DNA from 4 places in the Thermaerobacillus caldiproteolyticus genome. Region 1 is predicted to be linked to each of the others. Evidence: predicted binding sites of a transcription regulator. Region 1 holds the regulator's gene; each other region holds the start of a gene.
The links. The regulator LexA, encoded in region 1, represses DNA repair genes until DNA is damaged. The targets are predictions, from matches to a motif close to CGAACATATGTTCG.

Region 1 (5,585 bases):
TTGGCATTGCTCGAAGTGACGGCAACTGTTCGATTGGTTCGTGTGTTGGACCGTCCTCTCCTACAGCAATACTGTCATGGGTAAGAACGTATGTGACCGGCAAGCCCATCAGTGCGGCAAGACGAATGGCAGGACGTAAGTAATCAGAGAAAACAAAGAACGTGCCTCCAAACACCTTCACTCCGCCATGAAGCGCCATGCCGTTCATCGCAGCCCCCATCGCAAATTCGCGAACACCGAACCAAATGTTGCGGCCCTCATAGCTTTCCGGAATCAAGTTCCCTGCTCCTTTAATAAGTGTTTTGTTGGAACCGGCTAGGTCAGCAGAGCCTCCAATAAATTGCGGAACCGCTTTGGCAATAGCATTTAGCACTTCTCCTGAAGAAGCGCGAGTGGCTAGACTTTTCCCTTCTTCATAAACTGGTAAGCTTTTTTCCCATCCTTCTGGCAATGTGCCTTCAATTGCTAACTGTAACTGTTGCGCCAACTCTGGATAAGCCTTTTCATATTGCGCAAACAATTCGTTCCATTCTGCTTCTTTTTTCTCTCCTGCTTCTTTCACGACTTTGCGGAAGTGCTCATACACCTCTTCCGGTACATAAAAATCTTCTTCGAACGTCCATTTGTACGCTTGTTTTGTCAATTTTAACTCATCGGCACCGAGCGGAGCACCGTGGACATCAGAAGTACCCGCTTTATTCGGCGATCCGTAACCAATCGTTGTTTTCACTTCGATCAATGTCGGACGAGTTGTGTCCGCTTTCGCTTCCTCCAATGCTTTGGCGATCTCTTCAATGTTGTTGCCGTCTTCCACGCGTAAATATTGCCAACCATACGCTTTAAAACGTTGTCCAACATTTTCTGAGAACGAAAGATTCAATTCGCCGTCCAGCGAAATATCGTTTGAATCATAAAGAACAATAAGGCGACCAAGCTTTAAATGTCCGGCTAATGAAGCCGCCTCAGAAGCAACTCCTTCCATTAAGTCACCGTCACCGCAAATCGCGTATGTGTAATGGTTAATAATTTCAAAATTGTCTCGATTGTATGTAGCCGCTAAATGTCTTTCCGCCATCGCCATCCCGACTGCCATCGCAATTCCTTGACCGAGCGGCCCCGTCGTCGCTTCTACTCCCGGCGTATGACCGTATTCCGGATGCCCCGGTGTTTTGCTTCCCCATTGACGGAACTGTTTAATATCTTCCATGGAAACATCATAGCCGCTTAAATGAAGCAAGCTATACAAAAGCATGGAGCCATGGCCTGCTGATAACACAAAGCGGTCGCGGTTAAACCATGTTGGATTGCTCGGGTTATGATTCATAAACTTCGTCCAAAGCGTATATGCCATTGGTGCAGCACCCATCGGCATTCCCGGATGTCCGGAATTTGCTTTTTCAATCGCATCAATGGACAATGTACGAATCGTCGTAATGGCTAATTGGTCAATCGTATGTTCCATTCGTCTTCATCCTTTCGTTCAAAAACGTTCTATCAACACTATCATATAGAAAAGGAGGAAACATGTACAACTATTGTTTTGAAAAAAGAAAGCATCTGTATGCGTAAGATGCTTTCTTTTTCACTATCGTTATTAATGAAGCCGTCTTTTTTGACTCTCTTTTAGTTTCTTTGGGGTGACATCGTTTCCGTTCGGATCAATGATCTTAACGGAATGAAGCGTATCGGTCATGGCTTTGCGAAATGCTTGTAAATACTCTTGGCGAAGCCGCTGTTGTTCTTCGCGCTCCGCTGCTGTCAAACCTACCGTTTTAGATTTTTTTGCCAGCTCATTAATCCGTGATAATTTTTGCTTCGATAACATTGTTTCACTCCATATCATTGATATGCTCTTATCTTACTAGAGAAATCGAAAATTGACAACTGCTTTGCTTCTCCATCTGCTGACAGTTCTATGTGCCTGACTGAACGTATTCTTGATATCGGCGATGAACAGTCGCCTTCGAGACGTCATAGCCGAATCCACGCAACGTTGCGGCAATTTCCGCAAACGTCAGACCGTTATGGCGCAAACGGACAATTTCTTCAACTGGGAGCTCGATTCGTTCTCTTCCAGCATGTTCTCCAACATGCTTTAAGTTCCGCTCCGGTCGGTATCCTCTTTCAATCGCTTTTTTCATGCCTCGTTTAATTTTTAAGTTATGTATTTTACGTTGATATTCTTCAACAATGCTAATGATATCGAGCACCATCGAATCCGCCTCGGATAATTGCATCTCTCCGTTATGGCTGATCGTATATATTTTGACCCCTTCTTTTTGAATACAGTGCAACAAAGCAATTCTTGCATGCCCTCTTCCTAATCTTGTCTCATCTTGAATGAGAAGCGCATCGATTCGTTCCTGTTTTAGCGCAGCCAGCAACTCTAAAACCCCGTCCCGCTCAATTTCATAGCCGCTCGCCTGTTCAGTAATAATTTTAACGACTTCAAATCCATACCGTTCAGCGAGGCGCTCTAATTCTTCCCGTTGCCGCTCTAACGATGTTTCTTGCGCCTCTTTCGTTGTGCTTACGCGACAATAAATAATCGCTTTCACTTTCGATCATCTCCGTTGTTATTTGCTTACTACTAGCGGGTCATCTGCTTTTGATTTTAACACAGGAATAACCAACTTTTCACCCGCCATAATTTGTTGGCTCGACAAATGATTCACATCGATGACCCATTCAATAAACTCATTGGTTGAAAGCTGATGTGATTTCCGGTATTTATTTGCTAATTTCCAAAGTGTATCGCCGGGTGTGACGGTGATTTCTAGATAATCTTCTTTATGAATCGGTTTGCTTGCATACGCAAATCCAGCTAATAACATAAATGAAAGAATCGAAAAAACAATATAGTGAGCAAGCTTTCGTTTCATCGTTTATCACCTCATAAGAATATTTGTTCGCCTTTGTGCTTTTATTATAATCAAGAACATTTGTTTGTGTCAATAGATTTTCGAACTTATGTTTGTTTTTTAATAATGAACATGCTATAATGTAGGCAAACGATGAGGTAAGAGGTGTATATGATGACAAAGCTATCAAAACGGCAGCAGCAAATATTAGATTTTATTAAGAAAGAGGTACAGACGAAGGGATACCCTCCTTCCGTTCGTGAAATTGGTGAAGCTGTTGGACTTGCCTCTAGTTCAACCGTACACGGACATTTAGCAAGGCTTGAAAGCAAAGGGTATATTCGACGTGATCCGACAAAACCGCGCGCCATTGAAATATTAGATGCTGATTTTACTTCCTCGATGCAAAAAAACAATGTCGTCAATGTTCCTATCATTGGCAAGGTGACAGCCGGACAGCCAATTACTGCCGTTGAAAACATTGAAGACTATTTTCCGCTCCCGGAGCGCTTTGTTTCACCGGAAGATCATGTGTTTATGCTTGAAGTGATGGGAGACAGCATGATTGAGGCAGGCATTTTAGATGGGGATTACGTCATTGTACGCCAACAACAGTCAGCCAATAATGGAGATATTGTTGTAGCAATGACCGAGGAAAACGAGGCAACCGTTAAACGCTTCTTTAAAGAGCAAGACCATATTCGTTTGCAACCGGAAAACCCTCATTTAGAGCCGATTATTGTCCGTGACGTGACAATTCTTGGAAAGGTCATTGGAGTTTACCGTATGATTAACTAAAATCAAGAAAAGTGCAAGCGCACCTATTTCACTATCTTGACTCCCACGATGGGCAAATGCTCTTCACTCGAAAGACAGTTGACCACCTGATATAGATGGAGTAAGACAGTTTTCTTTTAAACTTTATACTTTTCTGACCTTACAAAAAAGGCTATCTCGTTCAATACGAGATAGCCTTTTTCTTTTTTAGTATAACTCCATATATTGGTCGCGTTCCCATTGGTGAACAGCGGTACGGAACATATCCCATTCGATTTCTTTTGCTTCGACAAAATGTTCGAATAAGTGTTTCCCTAATGCGTGAATCATGACTTCATCTGATTTTAAGTTTTCCAATGCTTCTGCTAATGTCGCTGGTAAATCAACGATTCCTTCCTCTAAACGTTCTTCTTTTGTCATGACGTAAATGTTACGATCAACCGGAGCTGGAGGAGTTAATTTGTTTTTAATACCGTCTAATCCAGACGCAAGCAGCACCGCCATGGCTAAGTAAGGGTTTGCTGAAGGGTCAACGCTGCGCACTTCAATGCGTGTGCTCATGCCGCGTGAAGCTGGGATACGAATGAGCGGGCTTCGATTGCGTGCAGACCACGCTACATAACAAGGTGCTTCATATCCTGGCACAAGACGTTTGTAAGAGTTAACCGTTGGGTTTGTCACAGCTGTAAAGTTTGGTGCATGCTTTAATACGCCGGCAATAAATTGACGAGCGATATCGCTTAATTGCAAATCGCCGCTTGGATCGAAAAACGCATTTTCGTCGTTTTTAAATAAGGACAAGTTGCAGTGCATTCCTGAACCGTTCACACCGAACAATGGTTTTGGCATAAAAGTTGCGTGTAAACCGTGCTTACGAGCCACTGTTTTCACAACAAGCTTAAATGTTTGAATATCGTCGCATGCTTTGACGGCATCAGCATATTTAAAGTCGATTTCATGCTGTCCCGGCGCTACTTCGTGGTGAGAAGCTTCAATTTCAAAGCCCATTTCTTCTAATTCTAACACGATATCGCGACGGCAGTTCTCTCCTAAGTCCGTTGGGGCTAAGTCAAAATAACCGCCATTGTCATTCAATTCAAGCGTAGGATGACCTTTTTCATCGAGCTTGAATAGGAAAAACTCTGGTTCTGGACCTAGATTAAACGCTGTAAAGCCTAAGGCTTCCATTTCTTTTAACATTCGTTTCAAGTTGTAGCGCGGACATCCTTCAAACGGAGTACCGTCTGGATTGTAAATGTCACAAATGAAGCGAGCCACTTTTCCTTTTTCCGATGTCCACGGAAAAATAACAAATGTATCTAAGTCAGGATATAAATACATATCGGATTCTTCGATGCGGACAAACCCCTCGATAGAAGAACCGTCAAACATAATCTTGTTGTCTAATGCTTTCTCCAATTGGCTAATTGGAATTTCCACGTTTTTGATCGTGCCAAGGATATCCGTAAATTGCAAACGAATATACTTGACGTTTTCTTCTTTCACAATACGCAAAATGTCTTCTCTCGTGTACTTTGCCATTATAAAACTCCTCCCCGGTTCATCGTCTTAAATATTTATGTGAAAAACAAAAACAAACGCTATTAATGGAAAAAACGAGCGATATCTCCTTGGCGAAGCGATGCACGATTAAATCGCCCTGCTTGCATCAATTCCGCCCGTAATACATTCCGCAATTCCTCGTCCGATAGCTCTTGTTTGACTACTTTTTCGACCTTTTCTGTCGGCTCATGGGAAGCTGTCGATTGACGAGAAGCGAAAATTTGTTTAATGCCGGCTAAGTTCACTCCTTGATCGATTAAGTCTTTAATTTCAAGAAGGCGATCGATATCATTAAACGAAAATAAGCGTCGATTTCCTTCTGTACGTGCAGGAGAAACTAATCCGTGTTCTTCGTAATAGCGGATTTGACGAGCAGACAACTCA
Region 2 (5,585 bases), on a different replicon from region 1:
AAAAATGGGGAAAATCGCAGACTTTTCACACCATCAAGGCACGGTTGACTGGGAAAAAGCAAGCAAAGAATTAGACTTGGCTATCATTCGAGTTCAATACGGTTCAAAATCTGTAGACCAAAAATATAAAGAATATGTGGCCGGCTGCAAAAAGTATGGCATTCCATTTGGTCACTATGCTTACGCGCGTTTTGTCAGTGTATCTGACGCTATACAGGAAGCAAAAGACTTTCTAGCACGGGCAGATAAAGACGCTAAATTCCTAGTTGTCGATGTGGAAGAAGTCACAACAAAAAATCCGAAAGACCTTGTTCCAGCAACACAAGCGTTTATTGACTACTGCAAGAAGAATTCTGGAAAAAAAGTCGGACTGTACACGGGTCATTCCTTCTACAAACAACATGGAATGGATAAGGTGAAAGCAGACTTCTTGTGGGTGCCACGCTATGCAACGAATGACATTGGGCAGCCTAACGGACTAAAACCGGATATGCCAGCAGACTTGTGGCAATATACACAGCGTGGAAAATTGTCCGGGGTTTCCGGTTACGTCGATCTGAACCAACTAGTCGGGACGAAATCTCTTGAATACTTTATTGGGAAGCCGGCGGATGTAAAAAAATCAGTAGTAATTCAAGAAATGAAAACACCTCAATCAGCATACGACAAAGAAGTCGATGCAGCGTTTGAATTTCTCAAACAAAATGGTGTTGTGACGCAAGATCGTCGCGATGAACCTTTGACGCGCGCACAAATGTTTTTGATGTTGTACAGGTTTGCAAAAAATGTGTTGAAGAAGTAGCAGCCCCTGCCAAAACGGCAGGGGTTTTTTATTTTTTAACTTGAAAATTAGGTAGGAAACAACACTAAATAAGTCACCGTTTAAATTTGACATTGTACTTGTTTTGAAAAAACGTGATAACATCAACGTTTTCATCGATTGTTTTTTAGGAATTAGTTATAGGAATTGAAATAAAACTTTGTTTAATTTTATTTCCTAATACAAAATCCTAAAAGATTTTCCTAAAGTATCTAAAAAACGGACAGTTGTTCTATTGAAATCGAACATAGGTTCCCCTATAATGTAAATAAAAGGGGGCGGTGATAGTGAGAGGACTACTTCTCAATGCTCTAGTATCTCAAGAACCTTTGGAAATCATATATCTAAGCGACCGTGGACAGCTGAGTCAAAGGACTATCGTTCTTGAGTCTGTAGACGACACGCACATCAAAGCTTTTTGCCAACTTCGAAAACAGCGTAGAATCTTCAAATTAAGCAACATTCTATCTATCCGTTTAGCCAAACATAAAAGGGGGAAAAGAACACAATGGGTGAGCTAAAAGAAAAAGAAAGAGCCATTCTGAATGTGATTATTGATTACGTGAGAGAGCACCACTATCCACCGTCTATGCGTGAAATCGGATCTAAGCTAAACATTCCTTCAACATCGACCGTTTTCAGACATATGGAGAGTTTGAGAAAAAAAGGATACATCACTTGGGAATTGAGTCGTCCACGAACGATTCAAGTTCTCAAAATGATTGAAAAATAATCGCCTTTCCAGCTATGGAGAGGCGATTTCTATTTTTCAAATACGTTCGCAATTTGCTTATAAAAGTCTTTTGAGATTGTCCCTTTTTGTAGAAGCACATCGCAGATGGCCTTTAAATCGATGACCTCCCTCGAAACGACTAACTCATCGAAAGTAGAATTTCCGAGTAATCCTTTGAGTTTGAGTAAAAGTTGCTCCATCCGTATCCCTGCTTTCCCTATTCCGTATGTCTTATATTTACTTTTATTGTATACGAATGTTAGTTCGATTTGTAGGTTTCCGGAGAAAACATTTGTTCGGTTTTGTTGATAAAAAAGGTACGCCTTTGCTTAGACGTACCTTTACATGCTCCAGAAATCATCGTAGTCTACATTTTTCCCCGTTAGCTGCCGTAAAGCTTTGATGATTTTGTGTGCGTTTTTCATCGATGGTTTGAATGCATCCCCCTGGCAAAGCCTGCTGATTGTTCCTCTATTCACCCCACTTTTCCGCACAAGGTCTTGTTGAGTAATTTCGTGTTTGTCTAGAAACTTTCCGAATTTGGAACGAGGTTTTCCTAATCCGAACAAGCTATCACTCCTTCTTGTTGGTTTTTTAGGCAGTATGTCCAAAAATCAAATTTTTTAAACCTCAAGAAAGTTTGAATAATGGACAAACAGCGACACATATGAATTTAACAAACGATCAACATTGTCGATTTCTTGTTGTAGTAGACACTTGAACACAAAGTCTATATTGTTTCGACATTTCAGCAGAAATGTATCGGAAATGTAATCTGACAGGAAATTACGAGCGAAATCGCAGTAATAGCAGCAAAAACAAAATTTGTTAGAAGAAGAGGAAGGAGTGAAGCAAAGCGAACGACTGACGAAGCACAAAGTTTTTCCCCCGAATCCATACGTTTTATTCATTGAAGGAGGCGGAAATTTTATGAATTCATTGATTCGAAAAATCGCACTTGAAGGATTACGAGCTGGTAAGCGTATCAGCGAAATCGACATGAGTAACCCTCTTACGCAAGACACTGCGTCATTTATCATTGACGTTTTGAAGGAAGTTATAAAACCATTCTAAAAGGAGTGTTTATCATGGTTAAAATCGAATTTCAATGTGAAAAATGCGAAGATCATACGGAAATCGGATTTTTAGGTCATGATTGGAAAACTGACGATTTTTACGTTGAGTGTTGGATTTGTGGATATCGCGAACATCTTAGCGAAATGATCGGGAAACGTAACGACTAGGAGGCAGTAATTATGTTCGAATGGATTAGTCGCGCCGACAACTTGGTCGAAATTGTTCGTTCAATTAAGTCACCCAGCGAGTTAAAGGCGTTGAAAGAGTTTTTGTCGGACGAAACAAACACGCAAATGTTACGCGACAGCCAAGTTTACGTCGCGATTCGAGACATACCGTCGCACGCACGTCATCTACTCGAAGACATCATCGACTTACTTTACTAAGGAGGAACCCCGAAATGATTAAAACGTTTGTTATCAGCGCATACGTAATACACAAAGTTTGGTGGAAACGAACGCACCGCGAAAGAAAAGTCGACTGGAAAACGTTCTTTAAGGAGGCGTCATGACGATGGGATTCGTTAGTATATTACAAACGGTTTTTAAGACGATAGCCGAAACGAAGAAAATTCCCCGTTGGCAATACACGGAACTCAACACACAAAAACTTCTGTATAGTCCGGATTATTTACGTGAGTTACTAAAACAAGCGAAAGAACTAGACGACAAAGAAGCGATGCGAATCATTTACCGATATATCAAGCGTCACGGCGCTGAAAATATCGGTCGTTACGGAAAAATCGTTCGTGAGATTATCGATTATCTAACGTGAGGTGCTTCCGATGAAAACGAAGATTGAAACGATTGACTTTCGTGAGTTTATGGCCGGAACGCATCGAAAGTCGAAGCGCCCAACACGCGCATACTCCGGCTTTCTTCCGACAATCACACCGCAAACTTTGTTCCCGATACACGACGGCGGATTCGCGTTGTTCCTTGCTGGAGTCGGAACGATTATGGTAGTAGCGTTTTCTGAACGATTCCTAGCACGCGGCGGATTTCCGGAAGTAGCGTATGCGGTTGCTGAAATTGGGCGGTTTGTATTTCCTATTTTGGCCTATGGTGCAGTGCTATGGCTATTCTTTTTCGGATTGCGAGGGGTGTAGTATGCAGAAAGTTGTTGATTGGCTTAGTCGGCAGCGATTGAAAGCAAAGCTCAAAAAAGCGTTTTACAATGCGGGACTATATGTGCCGTACAAAAGCGGTGATCGAGTGATCCCGGTTTATCCGAAAATTCATAGCGTTATAGAAACGGCCAACAAAATCGAGTTTGTATTTACGCTCAAAAACGGGATGGATCCAAAAGAAGTGAGCAAAAAGGAATATGTTTTTAAGCAAATGTTTGGTCGTAATATCGAATTAAAAGGGGATCTAAAAAAATTTGTTCTAACTATTTACGGTACAAAAATGCCAACCGTTCTAAAATACCGATATGATGAATTCAAAGCTTTACTAACTCCTTTAAAATTGGGGATTATTTGTGGAGTGGATCGCCATGGCCAATATAAAATATTCGACCTGGCTCAAATGCCACATATTCTCATAGCCGGAGAAACGGGAAGCGGTAAATCCTCGCAGCTTCGCTCCATTCTAACAACCCTCATCCTATCTAAAAAACCGCATGAATTAGAACTCTATCTAGCTGACTGTAAAAAGTCAGAGTTTCATATATTCCAAAATGTAAAGCATGTGAAATGCGTGCTTTTTGAACCCCAAAAAATCCAAAGAATGCTGCATCATATCAAAAAAGAGCTTAATGAACGGAGTGATCTAACGTACTCTTTTCGAGTTGGCCATATCGATGAATTGCCAACAAAATATCGACGTCCCTACATTGTCGTTTGTATCGATGAATTTGTTTTACTACGGAAATTCAACGACATCATGGACATTTTGATTGACATTGTGGCCATCGGACGCACATTAGGTGTATTTGCTATTTTATCGATGCAGCGGCCGAGTAGTGAAGTTCTTGATACAACGATACGTGCTAATCTGACCGTTTCAATGGGGTTTAAATTACGCGACAAAATAGAGTCGCGCATCGTAAATACTCCCAAAGCAGAAGATATTGAAATACCAGGACGATTCATGATGAACAGTGACAAACTATATGAGATTCAAGCGCCATATCTCACGCAAAAAGAGGCGGAAAAATTACTAAAACCTTATTTCGTTGATGATTGGAAGGACATGTTTTCCGGCTCATCAGAGGCGCAAGAGACAACTAAGAATAACGAGGAACTTCTAGAGGATGACATCTTAGGAGGTTTAGACTAATGAGATTATCTGAACGCGACAAAGCGATTATTCGTGATATTAACAGATTCCGTGTCATGGACCGTGATTCGATTGCTGAGCTTCATTTTTCGCATCTTAAACGTCCGGCGAATAGTGCAAATGCGGTCCTTAAAAGATTGGTTGCTAATGGCCATATTCGGCGTTCTGAAGCATTTGGAGCCCCCTTTCTATATCTTACTGCTGAGTCGAATATCAAGAAAGATAGCGCCAAAATTAGTCATTACCTTGCGATCTTGAGTGTGTATAAAGAAATGCGAAAGTATGGGGATGTTATAACGTTTCAAATCGAGCCAAAGTATGGCACAAAAGGTACAGTTGAACCGGACATTTTCTGTATTTTTCGCAAGTACGACCGTCAAAACAAAACTCCCTTTTTCATTGAAGTACAAAATACGGTGTATTCGCAAAAAATGATGCAAGCAAAGCTGGAGAGATATCTGAAATTGTTTGAGAGCGGTGTGATCGCAAAAGAGCCATGGCAACCGGCCGATAAGCCTCCTGTATTTCCTCGAGTACTAATCTTGTCAGAACAACGCTTTGCGATTGATGGACAATATCCTTTTTATGTAATACAAGCGCAATCATTTGGTCAGTTTGTGCAGTCGCTGAAGCCAACAAAACCGAAGTCAAGTGGATTGGTTGCGGATTTACG
Region 3 (5,585 bases), 580 kb from region 1:
TATCATTCGTTTGTTAACCAATTATATCGAACGGCACAGCTGCGAACGAAATTATCAGAGCGAATAGAAGCGCGCGAGCGAAAAATGCAATATTTATTTCGTATGGATCGCTCAAAAGAATGGCTGCAGCAATAAAATTTATAACAGTCGAAATTCTCTCTATTTATATTCCCCATAGAAGCGTGTAAAATATAAATGTTACTTCGATGTGAATGGGGAGTATTCATGGACTTAGAAACATTAAAACAATGGTTTACACTAAAAAATGTATTAGACTTACTGGAACATTATCGCTCGTTTGGAATGATACCAGGTATTGTGTTTACGCTGCTGGAGTCATTTTTCCCGGTGTTGCCGCTCTTTATATTTGTGATGGCGAACGCCGCTGCTTTCGGGTTATGGGAAGGATTTCTCATTTCTTGGATTGGTACTTGTCTTGGTTCGATTTTTGTATTTTGGATAGCGCGAAAAGTAGGACAAAAACAGTTTTTCCGCTTTTTAAGCCGCCATCAAAAAGTGAGACGATTAATGAATTGGGTAGAGCGGCATGGATTTGGGCCTTTATTTTTGTTATATTGTTTTCCGTTTACCCCATCGGCGATTATTAATGTGGTCGCAGGCTTATCGCGTATTAGCAGGCAGCAATTTATTCTTGCCGTTTTATTTGGTAAGATGGTGATGATTTTTATGATTAGCTTTATTGGCTATGATCTTGCTGCGCTTGTGAAACAGCCGCTTCGTACTGTGGCAGTGGCGATTGTGATTATTTTGTTATGGTATGCAGGAAAACGAGTGGAAGCGCGATTTTCTTTGACGGACAAAGAGCCAAGCAAGGAAGATTCATAAATGACAGGTGGCGATTGTATGACGGAAAAACAACAACGTTTTCGAAAGCCGATTGTCTGGGGACTTGGATTATCCCTTCTTTTCACGGTTCGCTTTCTTTGTTTCACCAATTATATGGTGGAAGGTAAGTCGATGATGCCGACGCTACAAGAAGGAAATTTGCTTATTGTTAACAAGTTAAGCTATCAAATGGGAAACATTCGTCGTTTTGATATCGTTGTGTTTCATGCGAATGCGAAAGAAGACTATGTAAAGCGGGTCATTGGTTTGCCGGGAGACCGAGTAGAATATAAAAATGATGTATTGTATATTAACGGGAAGCGAATCGAAGAACCGTATTTGCAACCGTATAAACAGAAGTTAATTGACGGTAAATTAACTGGCGATTTTACACTTGAAGAGTTGACTGGGCAAAAAACGGTGCCGAAAGGATATATTTTTGTGCTCGGCGATAACCGATTAAGTAGTTGGGATAGCCGGCATTTTGGATTTGTGAAAATAAGTCGAGTTGTTGGCAAAGTAAATCTTCGGTATTGGCCGTTTAATAAGATGGCAGTGAGATTTTAGAACAAGATGTTCATCATAGCTTGTATGCTTGATGAATATCTTGTTTTTTTATGAGGAATATATGGAAAAATTGTATCAAAAACTTATATAGAACTAACAAGAAAAAACAGATATACTTATTTCGCGACAAAAAACTGCTACACATTCCTTTTAAGTATCGAACATATGTGCTATAATAAAAGAAATGCTGGAAAATGAAGGTGATGATGTCATGTCGCTTCGCTTTATTTTAGGACGATCCGGAAGCGGGAAAACGACAAAATGTTTAAATGAAATTCGCGAAATGTTGAGAGAAGAACCAAATGGGCCTTCCATTGTTTATCTTGTTCCTGAACAAATGACGTTTCAATCGGAATATAAGCTTATACATACACCGGGATTAGGGGGGATGATTCGCGCTCAAGTATTCAGCTTTACCCGGCTGGCTTGGCGTGTTTTGCAGGAGACAGGAGGCATGAGCCGATACCACTTGAACGATGTTGGGATTCAAATGTTGTTACGAAAAATTATTGAGCGGCACAAGCCGGAATTTAAGCTGTTTGGTCGCGCTGCCGATAAAGCGGGATTCATGACACAGCTTGGGGACATGATTGTCGAATGCAAGCGCTATTGTATTACACCTGAACAGCTTTTAGAAAAAGCTAACGTACTGCGCGAACAACAGGCGAAGGCAACGGCAAAAGTATTAGCCGATAAATTAAGCGATTTACACCTCATTTATGAACAATTAGAAAAGCAATTGATGCATCATTATATTGATTCAGAAGATTATTTGCGTCTATTAGCTGAGAAAATTCCACAATCGCGCTATCTTGCCAATGCTGAAATTTATGTAGATGGGTTCCATCATTTTACTCCACAAGAATATATGGTACTTGAACAGTTATTGCTTCATTGTAAGCGCGTAACAATTGCGTTAACAGTGGATGCTCCTTACAACGATCATCTCCCAAATGAACTTCATTTATTTCGCCTGACAGGCCAAACGTACCATGACATTCGTGAAATGGCGTTGCTAAACAATGTCGCTATCGACGATGTAGAATTGTTACAGCAAAACGTTCGTCATCGTGAAGCTGCGCTTGCTCATTTAGAAGCGCACTATGATTCTCGACCGGCTGTTTCTTTTTTAGAAGAAACGGAAGCGATTCAAATCTATGAAGCTTCAAATCGCCGTGCGGAAATTGAAGCAGTCGCACGCGAAATCGTTCGTCTTGTTCGCGATCAAGGGTATCGTTATAAAGATATTGCTGTCTTAGTTCGAAACACCAATGATTATCGCGATATATTGAAAACGATTTTTCAAGATTTTCACATTCCGTATTTTATGGATGAAAAGGAACCGATGCTTCATCATCCGCTCATCGAATTGCTTCGTTCCAGTTTAGAAGTTGTTACATCGCATTGGCGTTATGAGGCGGTGTTTCGCGCTGTAAAAACGGACTTGCTGTTTCCGAGTGATGCGAACATAGCGAAGATGCGTGAAGCGATGGACGAGCTGGAAAATTACGTGCTTGCCTATGGAATCAAAGGAGCGAAATGGACGAACGGAGAGCGTTGGACATACCGGCGTTATCAAGCGGTGGAAGGGCTATCGTTACCGCAAACGGATGAAGAAAAACAACGCGAAGATCAAATCAACAAGTGGCGGGAGTTGGTGGCGACGCCACTTGTGACATTGCAACGCCGCTTGCAGCGGGCAAAGGATGGGCGCGCTTTCTGTGAAGCGATTTATCGATATTTAGAAGAATTAGAGATTCCAAAAAAGCTAGAACGGCTGCAGATAGAGGCAGAAGCGCGGGGAAATTTAATAAAAGCAAGGCAGCATGATCAAGTATGGAAAGCTGTCATTGACTTGCTTGACCAATACGTCGAAATGTTAGGAGAAGAATCGCTTTCACTGAGTGAGTTTGCCAAAATTATCGAAACGGGACTTGACCGCCTTGAATTTTCTCTTGTGCCACCTGCCATCGATCAAGTGTTAATTGCGCATTTTGACCGTTCACGCCTTGTTGATATCAAGTGTGCGTTCATCATCGGCGCAAATGACGGGATCATTCCTGCTAAAATGAAAGAAGACGGTCTTTTGGCGGAAAATGAACGGGAGATTTTGCACGAGTCCGGTTTAAATGTGGCTCCGGGTGGAAGAGAGCAGCTGTTCTACGAATCATTTTCGATTTATTTAGCACTGACCAGTCCAAGTGAGCGGTTGTATATTACGTATCCGTTAGCCAATGAAGAAGGAAAAGCGTTAGCACCTTCGATGTTATTGAAGCGTCTTTGCGCATTATTTCCATCTTTGCATCCACGTTCGCGCGGAAACGAGCCGCTTGAAGCAACGGACGATGAACAATGTGAATTTGTTACGCATCCACATGCAACACTTACATACCTTGTTGCTCAATTGCAAGCATGGAAGCGAAATTATCCAATTCACCCGATTTGGTGGGATGTGTATAACTTTTACGCAGATGACGAAAAGTGGCGCTCAATAGCTCGAAACGTGTTGGCTAGCTTATTTTATGAAAATGTAGCACAACCGTTGAAAAAAGATATTACGAAACAACTGTACGGCAAAAAAATTCAAGCGAGCGTCTCACGAATGGAGCAATTTCAAAAATGCCCGTTTTCTCATTTTCTATCGCATGGTTTACGCTTAAAAGAGCGGAACATTTTCCGGCTAGAGGCACCGGATATCGGGCAACTGTTTCATTCTGCGTTAAAGTTTATTTCCGACCGTCTTCATGACGCGAAACTAGAATGGGGTCAACTGTCAAAACAACAATGCGAACAACTGTCAGTAGAAGCGGTGGAACGAATTGCACCAACCATTCAACAAGAAATTTTGTTAAGCTCGAACCGTTATCACTATATGAAGCGAAAGTTACAACAAATCATTTCACGGACGACAGCGGTATTAAGCGAACATGCAAAAGCAAGCGGATTCGTTCCGGTTGGACTTGAACTAGAATTTGGTCCGAACGGCGTGTTGCCACCGCTCACGTTTCGCCTTCAAGATGGTACATTAATGGAGTTAGTCGGACGCATTGACCGAGTCGATAAAGCAGATAGCTCTAAAGGGGTGTTATTGCGCGTCATTGACTATAAATCAAGTGCTAAATCATTAAATTTAACAGAAGTGTATTATGGGCTCGCATTGCAAATGTTGACGTATTTAGACATTGTCATTACTTACGCGGAACAATTAGTCGGAAGCGCAGCATGGCCGGCAGGAATTTTATATTTCCATATCCATAATCCGATCATTAAAAGCGATCAGTTATTCAATGATGAAAAAGAAGTCGAGCGAAAGCTGTTAGAGCAATTTAAAATGCGCGGCTTATTGCTAGGAGATGAAGAAGTCGTTCGATTGATGGACAAGCGGCTCGAAGACGGAAAATGGTCTCTCATTGTTCCTGCACAAATTACGAAAAAGGGAGCAATTCATTCAAGCTCTTCTGTCGTAAGCGAAGATGACTTCCACCATCTTCGCCGGCACGTTCGCCACTTGTTCAAAACGATTGGGCTCCGTATTGTTGAAGGGGTCATTGATATATCACCTTACAAACTAAGCGAGCAAACACCGTGCGAGTTTTGTTCGTTCAAATCCGTTTGTCAATTTGATGAATCATTTCCAAGCAACCAATATCGCGTGTTAATACCGCAAGCAAAAAGTGAGATTGTGAGAAAACTAGTGGAAGGGAAGGAGAAGGATGAATAGACAAATCCGTCCGAAACCGGAAGGAAGCCAGTGGACCGATGAACAATGGAAAGCGATCGTAGAGGATGGACGGCATATTTTAGTTGCTGCTGCGGCTGGGTCTGGAAAAACGGCAGTGCTAGTCGAACGGATTATCGAAAAAATTGTTGCCGAAGACGACCCTATTGATGTTGATCGTCTGCTTGTTGTGACGTTTACCAACGCTTCAGCAGCGGAAATGAAGACACGAATTGCTGAGGCAATTGAAAGAGAAATCGAAAAACATCCGAGTTCTCTACATTTAAGACGACAACTCAGCCTGTTAAATCGTGCATCCATTTCGACGATCCATGCATTTTGCTTGGACGTCATTCGCAAATATTACTACCTCATTGACATTGATCCTGTGTTTCGCATTGCCGATGATACGGAAGTGGAACTGTTAAAAGATGAAGTGATGGAAGAACTGTTA
Region 4 (5,585 bases), 1.8 Mb from region 1:
CCGATGGACGGTTCATCTAAAATATAGAGCACGCCTGTCAAACGAGAACCGATTTGGGTCGCTAAGCGAATACGCTGCGCCTCGCCGCCCGAAAGCGTTCCCGCCGAACGACTTAACGTTAAGTAGTCGAGACCAACGTTGTTTAAAAAGCCAAGGCGTTCAATAATTTCACGCAAAATCATATTGGCGATTTTCATTTCTTTTTCGCTCAATTGTAAATTTCGGAAAAAGTCGAGCGCTTCGGTAACCGAAAGTGCTGTCACTTCTCCAATATGTTTGCCGCCAACAAATACGGCTAGGCTTTCCTTTTTCAACCGGTTTCCTTTACATGTCGGACATGGCTGATCCGCCATGTACTTTTCCATTTGCTCGCGAATATAATCGGAGCTTGTCTCGCGATAACGGCGCTCAACGTTCGGAATGACCCCTTCAAATTCAATGTACTGCTCGCGAACTTGTCCAAAATCGTTTTCATAACGGAAATAAATTTTCTCCCCATTGCTTCCGTATAAAATTTTATCAAGCTGATGCTTTGGCAGATCTTTCACTGGTACATCCATGTCAATGCCGTAATGACGGCAGACCGCTTCTAGCAATTGCGGATAATATTGCGAGCTTTGCGGTTCCCAAGGGGCAATCGCATGCTCACGCAATGTTAATTCATCGTTTGGAATGACTAAATCTGGATCGACTTCTAACTTAGCTCCTAACCCATCACAATCCGGACAAGCTCCGTACGGGCTGTTAAACGAGAACATGCGCGGCTCTAGCTCGCCGATGGAAAAACCGCAATAGGGGCACGCATGGTGCTCGCTGAACAACAATTCTTCCTCACCAATGACATCAATAATCACTTTACCATCTGCAAGCTTCAATGCAGTCTCAAGCGAATCCGCCAAGCGTGAAGCGATTCCTTCTTTGACCACAATTCGGTCCACAACTACTTCGATGGAATGCTTTTTGTTTTTCTCAAGCTCGATGTCTTCGGTCAACTCACGCATTTCTCCATCAACGCGAACGCGCACATAGCCTTGCTTTTTAATCTCTTCGAGCGTTTTCACATGTGTTCCTTTTCGCCCTGATATGACCGGTGCGAGAATTTGAATTTTCGTCCTCTCCGGATACGCTAAAATTCGATCCACCATTTGCTCGATCGTTTGCGACGTAATTTCAATCCCGTGCTCCGGGCAAATCGGGCGCCCGATGCGGGCAAACAACAGGCGCAAATAGTCATAAATTTCCGTTACCGTTCCAACCGTTGAGCGCGGGTTACGGCTCGTCGTTTTTTGGTCAATGGAAATCGCCGGTGACAACCCTTCAATCGCATCAACATCCGGCTTGTCCATTTGCCCTAAAAATTGACGCGCATAAGCGGACAGCGATTCAACATAGCGCCGCTGTCCTTCCGCATAAATTGTGTCAAAGGCAAGCGACGACTTTCCCGATCCGGATAAACCTGTCAACACGACAAGCTTATCGCGTGGGATTTCTACATCAATGTTTTTTAAATTATGAGCTCTTGCTCCTTTAATAATAATCTTATCCTTAGCCATATATTGCGATCATCCTTCCGCTTTTAGCTCAAAAATTAAATCACGCAACTCGGCTGCTCGCTCAAAATCAAGCGCTTTGGCCGCTTCTTTCATTTCCTTTTCTAAGTTGGCAATGAGCTTGTCTCGCTCTTTTTTGGTGAGATTGCTGTAATTCGGCTTTGCGTCGTACGTTTCCTGTTCTTCCGCAGCATACGTCGCACGAATTACATCGCGAATGTCCTTTTTAATCGTCTGCGGCACAATGCCATGCTCGCGATTGTACGCTTCTTGGATGGCACGACGCCGCTTTGTCTCATTAATTGCGATTTCCATGGACTGGGTAATCGTATCAGCATACATAATGACATGCCCATTCGCGTTACGGGCAGCACGACCAATCGTCTGAATCAGCGAGCGCTCGGAACGCAAAAATCCTTCTTTATCGGCATCAAGAATTGCCACAAGAGATACTTCCGGGATATCTAACCCCTCCCTGAGCAAGTTAATGCCGACCAACACATCGTATTTGCCCATACGCAAATCACGAATGATTTCAATTCGCTCAAGCGTTTTAATTTCCGAATGCAAGTACGCCACTTTAATGCCAATCTCTTTTAAGTAATCCGTCAAATCTTCCGCCATTTTTTTCGTTAACGTCGTCACAAGCGTACGCTCATTTCGTTTGACGCGCTCGTGAATTTCCCCGATTAAATCGTCAATTTGCCCTTGAATTGGACGAACATCAATCGTCGGATCTAACAGTCCCGTCGGGCGGATAATTTGTTCAACGACCTCAGGACTATGCTCTAATTCATATGGTCCCGGTGTTGCCGATACATAAATAATTTGATTAATTTTTTGTTCAAATTCCTCAAACGTTAACGGGCGGTTATCAAGTGCTGATGGCAAACGAAATCCATGATCCACCAATACTTGCTTGCGCGCCCGGTCCCCATTATACATTCCGCGAATTTGCGGCAATGTCACATGTGATTCGTCGATCACAATAAGAAAGTCATCAGGGAAATAATCAAGCAACGTATATGGCGTCGACCCCGGCGGACGCAATGTTAAATGGCGGGAATAGTTTTCGATACCTGAGCAAAAGCCCATTTCCCGCATCATCTCAAGGTCATAGCGCGTCCGCTGTTCCAAACGCTGCGCTTCTAGCAGTTTTCCTTGCTCACGCAATTCTTTCAACCGTTCCTCTAGCTCTTTTTCAATATTTTGAATCGCCAGTTGCATTTTTTCATCGCGCGTAACGAAGTGGGATGCTGGGAAAATGGCAACATGTTCCCGTTCACCGATAATCTCTCCTGTTAACGCATCCACTTCGCGAATGCGATCAATTTCATCACCAAAAAATTCAACGCGAATGCAATGTTCATCGCGCGAAGCTGGAAAAATTTCAACAACGTCGCCGCGCACGCGGAACGTTCCGCGCTGAAAGTCAATATCGTTCCGTTCATATTGCACATCGACAAGGCGACGCAACAGTTCATTCCGTTCTATTTCCATGCCTACACGCAATGACACGACAAGCTCGCGATATTCTTCCGGCGAACCTAAACCGTAAATGCACGATACGCTCGCGACAATAATGACATCGCGCCGCTCAAACAGCGCCGATGTCGCCGAATGTCGTAATTTATCGATTTCATCATTAATGCTTGCGTCTTTTTCAATGTACGTATCCGTTTGCGGCACGTATGCTTCCGGCTGATAATAATCATAGTAACTAACAAAATACTCCACCGCATTGTTCGGAAAAAACTCCTTAAATTCGCTATATAATTGCCCCGCTAATGTTTTATTATGGGCAATCACAAGCGTCGGCTTATTGACTTCTTTAATGACATTGGAAATGGTAAACGTCTTTCCCGTTCCTGTGGCCCCTAACAACGTTTGATGCTTCACACCATTTCGAATTCCTTCTACTAATTTGGCAATCGCCTTTGGTTGATCGCCTTGCGGCTGATAGGTTGAGACTAACTCAAAACGCTCTCCCACATGCAAAGCCTCCTATTCTCATTCATCTTAACTCTCATTGTAGCATATTGAAAGAAAAGATGCACAAAAAAAGCGAACTTATATTCGTTCCAAAAAATCCAATCGTTACAAAAAAAACGTGCCTTCCGTATTCGAAGGCACGTTCTCATTTCATTTTTTTAGCCTTTTGACCATCTTTTCTGCATACAAAAATCCGACGGTCGTGGACACAATATCAGCTAAAATTTCATGTAATTCATCCGTATACCCTTTCACATAAGAAGCCACTAATAAAGCGACCGTTAACAGAGTACCGACATAATGGTTATACGTCACACGTGTGAATAAAAGAACTAGCAAGCATGGCACAATTAACGCAATGATAAACCACATCGCCAAAACTCCTTATTTAGACGGCTTCAGAGGCCCATTTTTTTCGTTGTTGCACAAACAATAAACCAAGTTCATGGTGTTCATCTTCATATAATGCTCCTTGCACAAAGCGAACTTCTCCGTTTTCTCCCAACACTTCTAACTTGCAAAACGCGCGATTCCGCTGCAATGCTCTGTAAAACTCTTCTTCCGTTTTCACTGGCATTCCATTTACCTTCACAATCACTTCACCAATTTGAAGTGCCATCTTCTCCGCTTTCGATTTCGGAAGGATCCCTACGATTACCAGCCCGTTCGCGCGCTGCGAAAAGTAAGGCGGCTGGGAACGGTCTTGAACATGCTGGGAAAACGCAAACCATTCTCTCGCAATAAACGCTACAGCTGCCGCGGCAATCGCTAACGTCACATACCAGTAGCTTACCACGGCCAGAATGCTGGTCACAAGTGCCAACAGCATGACACGTTTCCCCGTAAAGTGAATCGATCGATGCGGATTCATTCCTTGAACATGCTGGGAAAAGCCAATGAAAAACGGGACAAGCATGAGGGAATACGTGTCATTCCCTCCCGGAAACAGCGGCCACCACGAAAATGGAGGAACAAGCGCATCCCCCGTCACCGGAAGCAGTATCGGCACAAACCAAAGCCGTTGTGCCCAATGTTCCCCGACGATGAACCCACGCTTACTTTTCGTCAATTGTGGAGATGTCCCTACAGCCCCATTTCGTAAAATCAACCACGCTTCCGCCATTAAAAGCAACGCTAGCAATATCGCTAACGCTGGCAAATTCGTTTCATTAAGTCCAGGAAAATTGGCTGTAAAAAATGATTTTGTTCCTTCATATCTAGCTAAAAAACTAACAACAAAAAAAGTCAATCCGATCGTGTAAGCAGGCGATAACAACCTCATTTGTACCGTCAGCCCAAGCAATATCGTTACCCAAGCGAGCAACATCACCGCATCCCGCGGAAACGCCACACCGACAACAACGGTCACAAACGAAATAACAACGCCGATTCCAAGACCGCTACGCCAAAAAAATTTGCTTTCATGAAACCAATCATACACACGAATATGAAAATGACTTCGCTCTTTTTTTACCCGGCGCCATCCAACAAAAAGCACCAACAAAATTCCATAATAGAAAAGAGGTTGTATCCATAACCGACCAATTCCTTTGATTATTTCTAACACCCACGCGGACATTCCCTATCACCTCGCTATGTTCACGATTCTGCCAATCTACTTGTATTCTATCAAATCGCTGTCGTAAATCCTATGACTGTTAGGAATTTTTTTCAACGCCTCTTGCCAACAATTGACGAACCGTTCGAGATGACCACTTTCTTTGCCGAATCCGCACTAGTTTTGTCAAGCCGAAAGGAAATCAGCACTCGATGGAAAAATGATATAAGCAAGAAGAAAAAGGAGGAGGAAGCTATGGAGCTAAAAACAAGTAACGTCGCCAAACGCCTTGGGGTATCGCCGAAAACGGTTCAACGTTGGGTGAAAAAATATAACATTCCGTGCTCAAAAAATGAAGCCGGTCATTATGTATTTGATGCTGAAACACTGGCATTGTTAGAACAAATTAAGTTTGAACATGGAGCCGCTCTAGAAGACAGCGATATCATCGATATAGAAGAAAAAGATGCCTTCTCTGCCGAAGC

Region 2: the regulator LexA is predicted to act here: its motif matches at 1,063-1,076, upstream of ISX45_RS20440 (WYL domain-containing protein).
Region 3: the regulator LexA is predicted to act here: its motif matches at 1,572-1,585, upstream of addB (helicase-exonuclease AddAB subunit AddB).
Region 4: the regulator LexA is predicted to act here: its motif matches at 3,616-3,629, upstream of uvrB (excinuclease ABC subunit UvrB).

What each region holds. Positions count from the first base shown of each region.
Region 1 covers NZ_CP064060.1:773,568-779,152, reverse strand. Annotated here, with positions in the region: gene tkt (transketolase) at 1-1,462, opposite strand, end outside; gene ISX45_RS04020 (DUF896 domain-containing protein) at 1,595-1,825, opposite strand; gene ISX45_RS04015 (YneB family resolvase-like protein) at 1,914-2,558, opposite strand; gene yneA (cell division suppressor protein YneA) at 2,577-2,882, opposite strand; gene lexA (transcriptional repressor LexA) at 3,036-3,659, shown strand; gene glnA (type I glutamate--ammonia ligase) at 3,846-5,180, opposite strand; gene ISX45_RS03995 (MerR family transcriptional regulator) at 5,243-5,585, opposite strand, start outside.
Region 2 covers NZ_CP064061.1:35,394-40,978, forward strand. Annotated here, with positions in the region: gene ISX45_RS19200 (GH25 family lysozyme) at 5-802, shown strand; gene ISX45_RS20440 (WYL domain-containing protein) at 1,108-1,341, shown strand; gene ISX45_RS19205 (LexA family protein) at 1,329-1,553, shown strand; gene ISX45_RS19210 (hypothetical protein) at 1,583-1,753, opposite strand; gene ISX45_RS19215 (helix-turn-helix transcriptional regulator) at 1,895-2,122, opposite strand; gene ISX45_RS19220 (hypothetical protein) at 2,400-2,627, shown strand; gene ISX45_RS19225 (hypothetical protein) at 2,642-2,797, shown strand; gene ISX45_RS19230 (hypothetical protein) at 2,810-3,016, shown strand; gene ISX45_RS19235 (hypothetical protein) at 3,144-3,404, shown strand; gene ISX45_RS19240 (hypothetical protein) at 3,415-3,738, shown strand; gene ISX45_RS19245 (FtsK/SpoIIIE domain-containing protein) at 3,647-4,912, shown strand; gene ISX45_RS19250 (hypothetical protein) at 4,912-5,585, shown strand, end outside.
Region 3 covers NZ_CP064060.1:193,062-198,646, forward strand. Annotated here, with positions in the region: partial or broken gene ISX45_RS01065 (competence protein ComK) at 1-135, shown strand, start outside; gene ISX45_RS01070 (TVP38/TMEM64 family protein) at 226-846, shown strand; gene lepB (signal peptidase I) at 847-1,413, shown strand; gene addB (helicase-exonuclease AddAB subunit AddB) at 1,625-5,134, shown strand; gene addA (helicase-exonuclease AddAB subunit AddA) at 5,127-5,585, shown strand, end outside.
Region 4 covers NZ_CP064060.1:2,749,785-2,755,369, forward strand. Annotated here, with positions in the region: gene uvrA (excinuclease ABC subunit UvrA) at 1-1,553, opposite strand, end outside; gene uvrB (excinuclease ABC subunit UvrB) at 1,563-3,542, opposite strand; gene ISX45_RS13910 (CsbA family protein) at 3,693-3,914, opposite strand; gene ISX45_RS13915 (PDZ domain-containing protein) at 3,931-5,121, opposite strand; gene ISX45_RS13920 (MerR family transcriptional regulator) at 5,356-5,585, shown strand, end outside.